DNA from 3 places in the Streptomyces sp. NPDC093546 genome. Region 2 is predicted to be linked to each of the others. Evidence: riboswitches for the same ligand, from Rfam matches in the RefSeq annotation. Region 2 holds a riboswitch; each other region holds the start of a gene.

Region 1 (4,711 bases), on a different contig from region 2:
GCCCAGCAGGCAGCCCGTGCGGCCCTCCAGGGCGCGCAGCATGTTCCGGGCCAGTTCCTCCGTGCCGTAGAGGGCGTACGGGGCGACGCGGACGGGGCCGCCGAGGGCCCCCGCCATGTAGTGGATCGGGGGCAGCTCGGGGACGAGGGTGGAGACCGCCGTGGCGTGGACCGCGTGGGTGTGGACGACCGCGCGGGCCGGGGTGTGGCGGTAGACCGCCAGGTGCATGGGGAGCTCGCTGGTGGGCGTGAGGGTTCCGCGTACCTGTGTGCCGTCGAGGTCGACGGCGGTGAGGTCGGCCGGGGTGAGCCGGTCGTACGGCACGCCGCTGGGGGTGACGAGGACGAGGTCGCCGACCCGGGCGGAGACGTTGCCGGAGGTGCCGACGACCAGGCCGTCGGCGACCGTCCTGCGGGCGGTGGCCACCAGCGCGTCCCAGGCCCGCTCGACCGCCTGCCCGGTCCCCTGCTCGACCGTTTCCTGTGTCATGGCACCGATCCTGTCAGGCCGTACGACGACGGCCTACCGGAAGTCGATCAGATGACAAAAATCTCGTCGTCCGAGCCTCGACCGACATCCCCGGCCACCGGCGCGAACCGGGTGAACGGCGGAAAAAGCCCGTGGATACGGGCATCCCGCCCGCCCGGCGGGGCACCGACGACGAAGCGGTGGCAGCGCTTCCGGATCTTCGGTCACCATGATGCCGGACCCAGTTCACCTTCCGTTCACTCAGGTTGCTTACGTTCGCCGAGCCACTGACGTCGAACGATTGCCTGGGTAAATGGAACACATCACGCTGCTGCTCGCCATTGTGGTCGTGACAGCTCTCGTGTTCGATTTCACGAACGGTTTCCATGACACCGCCAACGCGATGGCCACGACCATCTCGACCGGCGCCCTGAAGCCCAAGACGGCGGTGGCCATGTCCGCCGTGCTCAACCTGGTCGGCGCGTTCCTGTCCGTCGAGGTCGCCAAGACGATCTCCAGCGGCCTGGTCAACGAAGAAGGAATCAGCCCAGAGGTGATCTTCGCGGCGCTCGTCGGCGCCATCCTCTGGAACCTCCTGACCTGGCTGGTGGGCCTGCCCTCCAGCTCCTCGCACGCCCTCATGGGCGGCCTCGTCGGCGCCACCATCGCCTCGGTCGGCCTGAGCGGCGTCAACGGCGGCGTCGTCGTCACCAAGGTCCTCATCCCGGCCGTCGCCGCGCCGCTCGTCGCCGGCCTCGCCGCGATGCTCGCCACCCGGCTGACGTACAAGGCCGGCGCGAACATCGACGAGAAGACCGGCCGCAAGGGCTACCGCGCCGGGCAGATCGCCTCCGCGGGCCTCGTCTCGCTCGCCCACGGCACCAACGACGCCCAGAAGACGATGGGCATCATCACCCTGGCCCTGGTCGCCGGCGGCATCCTCGCCCCCGGCTCCAACCCGCCCCTCTGGGTGATCGTCTCCGCCGGTCTGGCCATCGCGCTCGGCACCTACCTCGGCGGCTGGCGCATCATCCGCACCATGGGCAAGGGCCTCACCGACCTCCAGCCGCAGCAGGGCTTCGCCGCCCAGACCAGCGCGGCCACCGTCATCCTCGCCTCTTCGAACCTGGGCTTCTCGCTCTCGACGACGCACTCCTGCTCCGGCGCCGTGATGGGCGCGGGCCTCGGCCGCAAGGGCGGCGTCGTCCGCTGGTCCACCGCCACCCGGATGTTCGTCGCCTGGGGCCTGACCCTGCCGGCCGCCGGTCTGGTCGCCGCGGGCTCGGAGCTCGTCACCCGCCAGGGTGACTGGGGCGTCGCCGCCGTCGTGGTCTTCCTGATCGCCTCCTGCGCCGCGATCTGGTTCATCTCGCGCCGCCAGGTCGTCGACCACACCAACGTCAACGACGTCGACACCGCCACGGCCGACGGCGACAGCGAGCCCGCGGGCGTCGTGACCACCGCCATCGCGGCCGTCACCCCTCCCCCGGCCGGCACCGTCGCCATGACCGCCGGTGACCTCACCGCCGACCTCCAGGCCACCATCCCGGCGACGGCGCCGGAGACCTCCCCGGCGGCCGCGGCCGCACCCGCACCCGCCGCCACGGTGTAAGGAAAGAACAGCATGAAGATCGACTGGGCAGCTCTCGGCTCCGTGTTCGGCGTGAGCCTCCTGGCCACCGTCGCACTGGTGGGCCTGTTCACCCTCGGCATCCTCGGCCTCTCCAAGCAGGAGCAGGCGGCGGCGAGCGGTGGCTCGGCCGTCCTCGCCCGCACCGGCGCGTACGCGGCCTTCGCGGTCTGCGCGGCGGCGATCACCTTCGGGATCTACCTGATCGTGACCTGACGTGTGAACGTCCGGCTCCGGGCCGGTCGCACCTTCACGGGTGCGGCCGGCCCTGCCGCGTTCCGGCGGCCCTGCCACGTTCTGTGGGGCGCAGCACACTCTCCGACCGCAGGTCAGCGGCGAGTTGACGGGCGTTCGCGGAGCGTGGTGGACTGCCGGGGCCATTTACGGCGGCAGAAGAGGAAGCCGGTGCGAATCCGGCGCGGTCCCGCCACTGTGAGTCCGGCCCCGGGCAGTCCCCAGGGCCGGATGAGTCAGGAACTCTCGTCGCCGGTCACGTCGAGCCAGGGCGCGGACCCTGAGTGAGGACATCGCCATGCCCGGCTGCCTTCGCGCTGCCCCGGAAGCCCTGAAAGCTCAGGAAGCCCCGGAAGCCTCCAGCCCATCGAGCACCCATGCGCGGTGACCGCGTCTTCGCGTACGGCGCGGCCGTCGGGCTCGCCGCCGACCTGCTCCTCGCCGACCCCCGCCGCGGGCACCCCGTGGCCGCCTTCGGGCGCACGGCCGCCCGCGTGGAGCGCGCGCTGTGGCGCGACGACCGCGCCTGGGGTGCGCTGCACGCCGCCGTGTGCGCCGGAGGCGCGGCCGGTGCGGCGGCGCTCGCGGCCCGCGCGGTCCGCGGGCGGCGCGCCGCGTCCGTCGCGCTGACCGCCGCCACCGTGTGGTCCGTCGTCGGCGGTACGACGCTGGGCCGCGAGGCCCGCGCCATCGGCGGCGCGCTGGCCGCCGGGGACCTGGAGGTGGCCCGAGAGCGGCTGCCGCACCTGTGCGGGCGCGACCCGCAGGCCCTGGACGGCCCCGGCATCGCCCGCGCCGTCGTGGAGTCCGTCGCCGAGAACACCTCCGACGCCGTCGTCGGCGCCCTCGTCTGGGGCGCGGTCGGCGGCGTACCCGGGCTCGTCGCCTTCCGGGCGGTGAACACGCTGGACGCGATGGTCGGCCACAAGTCGCCGAAGTACCGCCGCTTCGGCTGGGCCTCGGCGCGCCTCGACGACGTGGCCGGCTGGCCCGGCGCCCGGCTGACGGCCGCCCTGGCGGCGGTCGCGGGCGGGAACCCGCGCGGCGCGGTACGCGCCTGGCGGGCCGACGCCGCCAAGCACCCGAGCCCCAACGCGGGCCCGGTCGAGGCGGCGTTCGCCGGCGCGCTGGGCGTACGGCTCGGCGGCACGCTCTCGTACGGCGGACGGGTCGAGCACCGGCCGGTGCTCAACGGCGGCGGGCGGGACGTCGAGGTGGCGGACATCGAGCACGCGGTGCGGCTGTCGCGCCGGGTGAGCGCCCTCACGCTCGCGGTGTGCGCGGGTGGGCGACTGGCGTACGGGGCGATCAAGCGGAGGCGTACATGAGCAAGGGTGGGGGGCTGCTCGTCGCGGGCACCACGTCCGACGCGGGCAAGAGCGTCGTCACGGCCGGCATCTGCCGCTGGCTGGTGCGGCAGGGCGTGAAGGTCGCGCCGTTCAAGGGGCAGAACATGTCCCTCAACTCCTTCGTCACGCGCGAGGGCGCGGAGATCGGCCGGGCGCAGGCCATGCAGGCGCAGGCCGCCCGCGTGGAGCCGACCGCGCTGATGAACCCGGTGCTGCTCAAGCCGGGCAGCGACCGCTCCAGCCAGGTCGTGCTGATGGGCAAGCCGGTCGGCGAGCTCAGCGCCCGCGGCTACCACGGCGGCAAGCAGCGCGAGCTGCTCGAACCCGTCCTGGACTGCCTCCAGCAGCTGCGCGACACGTACGACGCCGTCATCTGCGAGGGAGCGGGCAGCCCCGCCGAGATCAACCTGCGGCGCACCGACATCGTCAACATGGGCATCGCGCGCGCCGCCCGCTTCCCCGTCGTCGTGGTCGGCGACATCGACCGGGGCGGGGTCTTCGCCCAGTTCTTCGGTACGACGGCGCTGCTGGCGCCCGAGGACCAGAACCTGGTCGCGGGCTACCTCGTGAACAAGTTCCGGGGCGATGTGACGCTGCTGGAGCCGGGCCTGGACATGCTGCTGGGCCTCACCGGCCGCCGCACCTTCGGCGTCCTGCCGTACGCGCACGGCCTCGGCATCGACGAGGAGGACGGGCTGCGCGTGTCGCTGCGGGGCGCGGTGCGCGAGTCGGTCGTCGCGCCGCCGGTCGGCGAGGACGTGCTGCGGGTCGCCGTCTGCGCCGTACCGCTGATGTCGAACTTCACGGACGTGGACGCGCTGGCGGCCGAGCCGGGCGTGGTCGTGCGGTTCGTGGACCGGCCCGAGGAGCTGGCCGACGCGGACCTGGTCGTCGTGCCGGGGACGCGCGGCACGGTGAAGGCGCTGGCGTGGCTGCGCGAGCGGGGCCTGGCGGACGCACTGGTCCGGCGCGCCGCCGAGGGGCGCCCGGTGCTGGGCATCTGCGGCGGCTTCCAGGCCCTCGGCGAGCA
Region 2 (4,711 bases):
CCGCCGCCGCGCTCACCGAGGTGACGCCCGGGATGACCTCGGTGTCGTAGCGGTGAGCCAGGCGCTTGTGCATGTGCTGGTACGAGCCGTAGAAGAGCGGGTCGCCCTCCGCCAGGACCGCGACCGTGCGGCCCGCGTCCAGGTGGGCGGCCAGCCGGGCCGACGCCTCCTCGTAGAAGTCGTTCAGCGCGCCCCGGTAACCACCCGGGTGGTCGGTGGTCTCCACCGTCAGCGGGTACATCAGGCGCTCTTCGATCTGGTCCTCGCGGATGTGCTCCGCCGCGATGGACCGGGCGATCGAACGGCCGTGGCGCGCGCAGTGGTACGCGATCACATCGGCGCCCGCGATGGCCTTGACCGCCGCCACCGTCATCAGGTTCGGGTCGCCGGGGCCGAGCCCGACCCCGTACAGCTTGCCGCTCATGCCCGTCGTGCCCGTCATGCCTGGATCTCCGCCTCGTGTGCGATCGCGTTGATCGCCGCCGCCGCCATCGCGCTGCCGCCACGCCGACCGCGCACCACCAGGTGCTCGATATCGGGCCGGTCCGCCAGCGCGTCCTTCGACTCGGCCGCGCCGATGAAGCCGACCGGGATGCCGAGCACCGCCGCCGGGCGCGGCGCGCCCGCGTCGATCATCTCCAGGAGCCGGAAGAGCGCGGTGGGCGCGTTGCCTATGGCGACGACCGAGCCCTCCAGGCGGTCGCGCCACAGCTCCAGCGCGGCCGCGCTGCGCGTGGTGCCCAGTTCGGCGGCGAGGGCCGGCACGGACGGGTCGGAGAGGGTGCAGACCACGTCGTTGTCGGCGGGCAGCCGCTTGCGCGTGACGCCGCTCGCGACCATCTGCGCGTCGCAGAGGATCGGCGCCCCGGCGCGCAGCGCCTCACGGGCGCGGGCGACGACGTCCGGCGTGTAGGCGAGGTCGCGGACGAGGTCGACCATGCCGCAGGCGTGGATCATCCGCACGGCGACCTGGCTGACGTCGGCGGGGAGACCCGCGAGATCCGCCTCGGCGCGGATCGTGGCAAAGGACTGGCGGTAGATCTCCGCCCCGTCCTTCTCGTAGTCGAACACTCTGCTCTCGCTCATCCTGTCGGTTTTTGTACGGTCGTCTGGTACGCGCCTTCGGCGGTCGCCACCACGTCCACCCACGCGCCCTGCGGGTGTCCGCACCGGCGCGCGCAGCCCGACCAGTGGACGGGCAGGCCGCCGTCCACCGCCATCGGGCGCGCGTCCGCCCGTACGTCGGCCAGGGACTTCGCGCAGCCGGGGCGGCCGGTGCAGGCGGTCACGCCGACCCACGGCGAGTCGGCGCGGGTGATGAATCCGGCGAGGTCCAGGGCGTGCAGCCGCTCCTCGGCCGCCGCCCGGTCCGGGAAGCCCGGCAGTACGAAGCCGCGCCACGGCGTGACGCGCACCTCCTCGGCCGGCAGCAGCGCGCGGAACTGCGCGGTCGTCACCCGGCCCAGCCGGGCCAGGACCGAGACTCCCGGCGGTGAGGCACCGATCAGCCCGGGGGCGAGCGCGCCACCCGCCGGAAGCACCGCATCCGGTACGTGCTCCGCAGCGATCGAAGCCCGCCGCACGTGTCCGGCCACGTCCACGTCCTGCCCCGCCGGCAGCTCCCGCACCCGCCACGCGCCCGTGCCCGCCTCCCGGGCCGCCGCGAGGAACGCCTCCGCCGCCGCCAGCGCGGCGCGCGGCGCGTCGGCCGCGGAGACGCGGTACGCAGCCGGGCCGGCCTGCACGAGAGCCGTGTCCGACGGCTCTGCGAGCAACGTCACATCCGGGGCCAGCGCCGCCACGTCCCCCCGGCCGTCGTCCACGGCGAACAGGAAGCGGCCGGACAGCTCCAGCGTCCACTCCTCGGCGCACAGCAGCGCGTCCAGGCGCGTGGCCCACGCCCGCACCTCCGCGCCCGCGAGCGGCGAGACGACCATGTTCCGTACGCGCTCGTGCCGTTCGGAGTCCGGCAGCAGCCCGGCGTCCCGCAGCAGCTCCGCCAGCCCGAGCCCGCAGCCCTCGCCGAGGCCCCGCAGTTCGAGGTTGCCGCGCGAGGTGAGGGAGAGGTGCCCGTCGCCGAGCCGGTCCGCCGTGTCGGCCAGCACCGACACCTGATGCGGCGTCAAGACACCTGTGGGAAGGCGGAGTCGGGCGAGCGCGCCGTCGTCGGCCCGGTGCAGCCGCAGCGCACCGGGGCACGCGTCACCACGGTCGCGGACGCGGTCGCGCGCGCTGTCCCGTATGTGAGCTTCGCCCCGGTCCTGAGGCATTGGTGAGCTGGGCGGCATGGCGGCGAGCATACGCGCAGCCTCTACTATGCAGACGGCACAGGGTCCCAGGGCCCTAGGGAGGAAGCCCGGTGGGAATCCGGCGCGGTCCCGCCACTGTGAGTCCGCCGGCAACGGAGACAACGGACGAGTCAGGAACTCCCGCCACCCACGACCACCCGGGGCGAGGACACCCCGAGGAAGGCCCGGCACGCTGTGATCCTGCTGCTGTCGCACTCCGACACCGACCTGCTGAGCGCCCGCGCGGCCGGAGGCCCGGTCGCGTACCGGTTCGCCAACCCCGCCCGGCTCCTGCTGGACGACCTCCCCGGCCTCCTCGACGGCGTGGACCTCGTCGTCGTACGCCTCCTCGGCGGCATCCGCGCCTGGGAGGACGGCCTTCAGACGCTGAGGGAGACCGGCAAGCCGCTGGTCGTGCTCACCGGCGAACAGGCCCCCGACGCCCAGCTGATGGAGACCTCCACCGTCCCCATCGGCATCGCGGCCGAGGCCCACGCCTACCTCGCCCACGGCGGCCCGGACAACCTGGAGCAGCTCGCCCGCTTCCTGTCCGACACGGTCCTCCTCACCGGCCACGGCTTCGAGCCGCCTGCCGCCGCGCCCACCTGGGGCCCCCTGGAGCGCGAGCACCGCACCACCACCGGCCCGACCGTCGCGGTGCTGTACTACCGCGCGCACCACATGAGCGGGAACACCACGTTCGTCCACACCCTGTGCGACGCCGTCGAGGACGCGGGCGGCCAGGCCCTCCCCCTCTACGTGGCGTCCCTGCGGGCCCCCGAGCCCGAGCTGCTGGACACCCTGCGCACCGCCGACGCCGTCGTCACCACCGTCCTCGCCGCCGGCGGCACCAAGCCCGCCGAGGCGCAGGCGGGCGGCGACGACGAGTCCTGGGACGCGGGCGCGCTCGCCGCGCTCGACGTCCCCATCCTCCAGGCCCTGTGCCTGACCGGCTCGCGCTCTGCCTGGGAGGAGAACGACGAGGGGCTCTCGCCGCTCGACGCCGCCAGCCAGGTCGCGGTCCCCGAGTTCGACGGGCGCCTCATCACCGTGCCGTTCTCCTTCAAGGAGATCGACGCCGACGGCCTGCCTGCGTACGTCGCCGACGCCGAGCGCGCCGCGCGCGTGGCCGGGATCGCCGTACGCCACGCCCGCCTGCGCCACATCCCGAACGCCGCCAAGCGCCTGGCGCTGGTCCTCTCCGCGTACCCCACCAAGCACTCCCGCATCGGCAACGCCGTCGGCCTCGACACCCCCGCCTCCGCCGTCGCGCTGCTGCGCCGCCTGCGCGAGGAGGGCTACGACTTCGGTACGGACGAAGTCCCCGGCCTCGCCTCCGGCGACGGCGACGAGCTGATCTACGCGCTCATCGAGGCGGGTGGCCACGACCAGGAGTGGCTCACCGAGGAGCAGCTCGCCCGCAACCCGGTGCGCATCCCGGCCGCCGACTACAAGCGCTGGTACGCCACCCTGCCGCAGGAACTCAGGGACGGCGTCGAGCAGCACTGGGGCCCGCCGCCCGGCGAGATGTTCCTGGACCGCTCCCGCAACCCCGAGGGCGACATCGTCCTCGCCGCCCTGCGGCGCGGGAACCTCCTCATCCTCATCCAGCCGCCGCGCGGCTTCGGCGAGAACCCGATCGCGATCTACCACGACCCCGATCTGCCGCCGTCGCACCACTACCTCGCCGCGTACCGCTGGATCGCCACGTCCGAGGACGACGGCGGTTTCGGGGCGGACGCCATGGTCCACCTCGGCAAGCACGGCAACCTGGAGTGGCTGCCCGGCAAGAACGCCGGCCTGTCCGCCGCCTGCGGCCCGGACGCCGCGCTCGGCGACCTGCCGCTGATCTACCCGTTCCTGGTGAACGACCCGGGCGAGGGCACCCAGGCCAAGCGCCGCGCCCACGCCACGCTCATCGACCACCTGGTGCCGCCGATGGCGCGCGCCGAGTCGTACGGCGACATCACGCGCCTGGAGCAGCTGCTCGACGAGTACGCGCAGATCTCCGCCATGGACCCGGCCAAGCTGCCCGCCATCCGCGCCCAGATCTGGACGCTGATCCAGGCCGCCCGGCTCGACCACGACCTGGGCCTGGAGGACCGGCCGGACGACGACGGCTTCGACGACTTCCTGCTTCACGTCGACGGCTGGCTCTGCGAGGTCAAGGACGCGCAGATCCGCGACGGCCTGCACGTGCTGGGCGGCGCCCCGACCGGCCCCGAGCGCGTGAACCTGGTCCTCTCCATCCTCCGCGCCCGCCAGATCTGGGGCGGTACGCAGTCCCTGCCCGGCCTGCGCGAGGCCCTGGGGCTCGACGAGTCGGCCGCCACCCGCACCACCGCCGACGAGGCGGAGGACAAGGCCCGCGCCCTGGTCGAGGCGATGGAGGCCGCCGACTGGAACCCGGCCGCCGTGCCGTC
Region 3 (4,711 bases), on a different contig from region 2:
ACTTGCCCACCAAGGTGAATATTCATCGCATGACGCGTGCAGGATGGCCTGCAGGGCTGCAACCAGCCCTCGGTCGCTGGTGAAGCGGAACCATCACATGCCACACCCGTGACGTCGCACTTCGAGTGGCCCGGCGCCGCTCACACCGACAGCCGACACATCATCAGTAAAGTCGGCATCGAGTCAGCACCAGCCCCGCCGGAAGGCGCCGCAGGGTGCCGTGGAGAGCCAAGGTCGACATCTCGTAGAGCGGCACCTGAGCTGCAAAGAAGCCGCTCGCGAGCCGTCCTGACAACCCGTCTGGGAGAAACCATTGAAAATGCTGATCAATGTGCCCGAGACCGTCGTCTCCGACGCGCTGCGCGGGATCGCGGCCGCGCATCCCGAGCTGACCGTGGACGTGGAGAACCGGATCGTCGTACGGCGTGACGCCCCGGTCGAGGGGAAGGTGGCGCTGGTGTCGGGGGGCGGGTCCGGGCATGAGCCGTTGCATGCCGGGTTCGTCGGGGCGGGGATGCTGGCGGCGGCCGCCGCCGGCGAGGTGTTCACGAGTCCCGTGCCCGAGCAGATGGTGCGGGCCGCGGCGGCCGTGGACAGCGGGCGCGGCGTGCTGTTCGTCGTCAAGAACTACACCGGTGACGTACTGAACTTCGAGATGGCGGCCGAACTCGCCGAGGACGAGGGCGTACAGGTCGCCAAGGTGCTGGTCGACGACGATGTCGCGGTGGCCGACAGTACGTACACGGCCGGGCGGCGCGGGACCGGGGCCACGCTGTTCGTGGAGAAGATCGCGGGCGCGGCCGCCGAGGAGGGGGCGCCGCTGGAGCGTGTGGAGGCGATCGCGCGCCGGGTGAACGCCGCGTCGCGCAGCTTCGGGGTGGCGCTCAGCGCGTGCAGTACGCCGGCGAAGGGCGGGCCCACGTTCGATCTGCCGCCGGGCGAGTTGGAGCTGGGCGTCGGCATCCACGGCGAGCCGGGGCGCGAGCGGCGGGCCATGATGACCTCCCGGGAGATCGCCGACTTCGCCGTCGACGCCGTCCTGGAGGACCTGCGGCCCGGCGGGCCGGTGCTGCTGCTGGTGAACGGCATGGGGGCGACTCCGTTGCTGGAGTTGTACGGGTTCAACGCCGAGGTGCACCGGGTGCTGCGCGAGCGCGGCGTGCCGGTGGCTCGTACCCTCGTCGGGAACTACGTGACGTCGCTGGACATGGCGGGCTGCTCGGTCACGCTGTGCGAGGCCGACGAGGAGATGCTGCGGCTGTGGGACGCGCCGGTGCGGACGGCCGCTCTGCGATGGGGGATGTGAGGACCGTGACGCCCGTGACGCTCGACAGGGACTTCTTCCGGCGCTGGATGGCGGCCGCCGCGGCCGCCGTGGAGCGCGAGGCGGACCGGCTCACCGAACTGGACTCGGCCATCGGCGACGCCGACCACGGGGCCAACCTGCGGCGCGGGTTCGCGGCGGTGGCCGAGGTGCTGGACAAAGAGCCGCCCGCGACTCCCGGCGCGGTGCTCGTGCTCGCCGGGCGGCAGCTGATCTCGACCGTGGGCGGGGCGTCGGGGCCGCTGTACGGGACGCTGCTGCGGCGCGCCGGAAAGGCGCTGGGCGACGCCGCCGAGGTGACTCCCGCCGCGCTGGCCGAGGCGCTGCGCGCGGGCGTGGCCGCGGTGGCGCAGCTCGGCGGGGCGAAGGCCGGGGACAAGACGATGCTCGACGCGCTGGAGCCGGCCGTCGAGGCGCTCGGCGCCGCCCCGCCGGGCGAGGCGTTCGCCGCGGCGGCGCGGGCGGCCGAGGAGGGCGCCCTCGGGACCGTACCGATGCAGGCCCGCAAGGGCAGGGCCAGCTATCTCGGGGAGCGCAGCATCGGGCACCAGGACCCGGGGGCGGCGTCCTCGGCGCTGCTGATCGCGGCGCTGCGGGAAGCGGAGGCCGCCCGGTGAGCGGGGGCGCGGGCGCGGGCGGGCGCGTGGGCATCGTCCTGGTGTCGCACAGCGCGGCGGTCGCGTCGTCGGTGGCCGAGCTGGCGAAGGGCCTCGCGGGCGGCGGCGGGACCGCGCCCGTGGCCGCCGCGGGCGGCACCGCGGACGGCGGGCTCGGCACCAGCGCCGAGCTGATCGCCGAGGCGGCGGCGTCGGTCGACGCCGGGGCGGGCGTGGCCGTCCTGGTCGACCTCGGCAGTGCCGTGCTGACGGTGAAGGCGCTGCTGGCGGAGGGCGACGAGCTTCCCGAGGGCACGCGGCTGGTCGACGCGCCGTTCGTGGAGGGCGCGGTGGCGGTCGTGGTCACCGCCTCGGCGGGCGGCGACCTGGAGGCCGTGGTGGCGGCCGCGTCGGAGGCGTACGGCTATCGCAAGGAGTGACCGCGTGCGGGACGGGTTGTGATGTACCTGGTCAACGCACTAGTGTCGCAGGGCCTTGGTGTACGGGAAACCGGTGCGGTACCGGTGCGGCCCTCGCCACTGTGATCGGGAAGTCCGGCTCCACTTCCGGGGAAACCACCCCGGGAAGCCACTGGAACCCCACGGGAGACCGTGGTGTCCGGGAAGGCGGAGCCGCGGCGTTGCATGACCCGTCAGCCAGGAGACCGGCCAGGGCGCGTTGTCCATCCACGAGGTGCTGGAGAGGGTCTCCCACATCATGCATATCGCCGAGGGGTACCTGCCCCCTGTGCACGCGGTCGCCTGGACCGTCGCCGCCGCCCCTTTCGTCGCCCATGGCGTCCGGGCCCTGACCCGCGAGGTCAAGGCCCATCCCGAATCGACTCTCCTGCTCGGCGCGTCCGGCGCCTTCACCTTCGTCCTGTCCGCCCTGAAGCTGCCCTCCGTGACGGGCAGTTGCTCCCACCCGACCGGGACGGGGCTGGGCGCGATCCTGTTCCGGCCGCCGATCATGGCGGTGCTCGGCACCATCACGCTCCTCTTCCAGGCGCTGCTGCTGGCGCACGGCGGGCTCACCACGCTGGGCGCCAACGCCTTCTCGATGGCGGTCGTCGGGCCGTGGGCCGGTTTCGCGACGTACTGGCTGCTGCGCCGCTTCGACGTGCCGCTGATGGTGAGCGTGTTCTTCGGGGCGTTCGTCGCCGACCTGTCCACGTACTGCGTCACCAGCGTGCAGCTGGCGCTGGCGTTCCCCGACCCGGCGAGCGGCTTCGCCGGGGCGCTGGCGAAGTTCGGCGGGATCTTCGCCGTCACGCAGCTTCCGCTGGCCGTGAGCGAGGGCCTGCTCACCGTGCTGGTGATGCGGCTGCTGACGCAGTCCAGCAAGGGCGATCTGGCCCGCCTCGGTGTGCTGCCGACGCACCCCGTGAAGAAGGAGGCCGTGGCGCGATGAGCCGTAACGCCAGGATCAACACGCTGCTGCTGCTCGTCGTCGTGGCGCTCGCCGTGCTCCCGCTCGCGCTGGGCATGGGCGACCACAAGGAGGAGCCGTTCACGGGCGCGGACGGCCAGGCCGAGACCGCCATCACCGAGCTGAAGCCGGACTACGAGCCGTGGTTCAGCCCGCTGTACGAGCCGCCGTCCGGTGAGATCGAGTCGGCGCTCTTCTCGCTCCAGGCCGCGATCGGCGCGGGCGTGCTGGCGTACTACTTCGGGCTGCGGCGCGGCCGCAGGCAGGGTGAGGCGCGGGCGCTGGACCGGACCGCCGGTACCGCCGACACGGCCCGCACGGCCGAAGACGCCGAAGTCTCCCGGACGACGGTCGAGTAGCCGCCCGTGCTGCCGATCGACGCGGCGGCGCACAGCAGTCGCTGGCGCCGCCGTCACCCGTGCGAGAAGGCCGTGCTCGGCTTCGGTCTGACGGTCCTCGCGATCTGTCTGCCGCCGTGGCCGGGGGCCGTGCTGGTGGCCGCCGCCACCCTCGCCGTGCTGCTGGGCCCGGCCGGTGTCGGCCGCCGGCAGCTGTGGCGGGCGTTCCGCGTGCCGCTGCGCTTCTGCGTCACGGGCGCGGTACCGCTGCTGTTCCAGGTCGGCGGCCCGGAAGGGTGGGTGGCGCTCGCGCCGGACGGTCCCGTGCACGCCGGGCAGCTGCTGCTGCGGACGTCGGCGGCGTCGCTCGGGGTGCTGCTGTTCGCGTTCACGACGCCGGTCTCGGACGTGCTGCCCCGGCTGGTGCGGGCGGGAGTGCCGGCGCCGGTGGTGGATGTGGCGCTGGTGATGTACCGGATCAGTTTCCTGCTGCTGGACGCCGTGCGGCGGATCCGGGAGGCGCAGGCGGCGCGGCTCGGGCTGACCAGCCGGGCGGCCGCCTGGCGGTCGCTGGCGGGGCTCGGCGCGACGGCGTTCGTCCGCGCCTTCGACCGGGCGGCGCGGCTCCAGACCGGGCTGGCCGGGCGTGGTTACGACGGCACGCTGCGCGTGCTGGTGCCGGAGGCGGCGGTCTCCCGGCGGTTCCTGGCCGCGACGGGCGCCCTGCTGGCGGGGCTCGTCGCCGTCACCCTCGTACTCGAAAGGTTCCTGCCATGAAGCGTGACGCCGTCGTGGAACTGGTCGGTGCGGGATTCGCCTACGACCACGGGCCCGCCGTGCTGTCGGGCATCGACTTCGCCGTGCCGGAGCGGCGCGCGATCGCGCTGCTCGGCCGCAACGGCAGCGGCAAGACCACGATGCTGCGGCTGCTGAGCGGCGGCCTGCGGTGTGCGAGCGGGCGGCTGCTGCTGGCGGGCGAGGACGTGTCGTACGACAGGAAGGGGCTGACCCGGCTGCGGACGACC

What was found. Region 2 has a riboswitch for cobalamin ahead of cobN (cobaltochelatase subunit CobN). Riboswitches for the same ligand answer to the same signal wherever they lie in the genome.
Region 1: another riboswitch for cobalamin. It lies ahead of ACIRNI_RS12290 (cobalamin biosynthesis protein); the one in region 2 lies ahead of cobN (cobaltochelatase subunit CobN).
Region 3: another riboswitch for cobalamin. It lies ahead of ACIRNI_RS25465 (energy-coupling factor ABC transporter permease); the one in region 2 lies ahead of cobN (cobaltochelatase subunit CobN).

The regions. Positions count from the first base shown of each region.
Region 1 covers NZ_JBIWJG010000004.1:577,714-582,424, reverse strand. Annotated here, with positions in the region: gene ACIRNI_RS12305 (class II aldolase/adducin family protein) at 1-489, opposite strand, end outside; gene ACIRNI_RS12300 (anion permease) at 782-2,080, shown strand; gene ACIRNI_RS12295 (hypothetical protein) at 2,093-2,314, shown strand; cobalamin riboswitch at 2,454-2,598, shown strand; gene ACIRNI_RS12290 (cobalamin biosynthesis protein) at 2,710-3,660, shown strand; gene ACIRNI_RS12285 (cobyric acid synthase) at 3,657-4,711, shown strand, end outside.
Region 2 covers NZ_JBIWJG010000002.1:370,821-375,531, forward strand. Annotated here, with positions in the region: gene ACIRNI_RS04780 (precorrin-2 C(20)-methyltransferase) at 1-442, opposite strand, end outside; gene ACIRNI_RS04785 (precorrin-8X methylmutase) at 439-1,086, opposite strand; gene ACIRNI_RS04790 (cobalamin biosynthesis protein CobG) at 1,083-2,126, opposite strand; gene ACIRNI_RS04795 (hypothetical protein) at 2,115-2,276, shown strand; cobalamin riboswitch at 2,313-2,448, shown strand; gene cobN (cobaltochelatase subunit CobN) at 2,484-4,711, shown strand, end outside.
Region 3 covers NZ_JBIWJG010000013.1:76,967-81,677, reverse strand. Annotated here, with positions in the region: gene dhaK (dihydroxyacetone kinase subunit DhaK) at 314-1,306, shown strand; gene dhaL (dihydroxyacetone kinase subunit DhaL) at 1,294-1,941, shown strand; gene ACIRNI_RS25470 (PTS-dependent dihydroxyacetone kinase phosphotransferase subunit DhaM) at 1,938-2,360, shown strand; cobalamin riboswitch at 2,372-2,608, shown strand; gene ACIRNI_RS25465 (energy-coupling factor ABC transporter permease) at 2,638-3,330, shown strand; gene ACIRNI_RS25460 (energy-coupling factor ABC transporter substrate-binding protein) at 3,327-3,707, shown strand; gene cbiQ (cobalt ECF transporter T component CbiQ) at 3,714-4,463, shown strand; gene ACIRNI_RS25450 (ATP-binding cassette domain-containing protein) at 4,460-4,711, shown strand, end outside.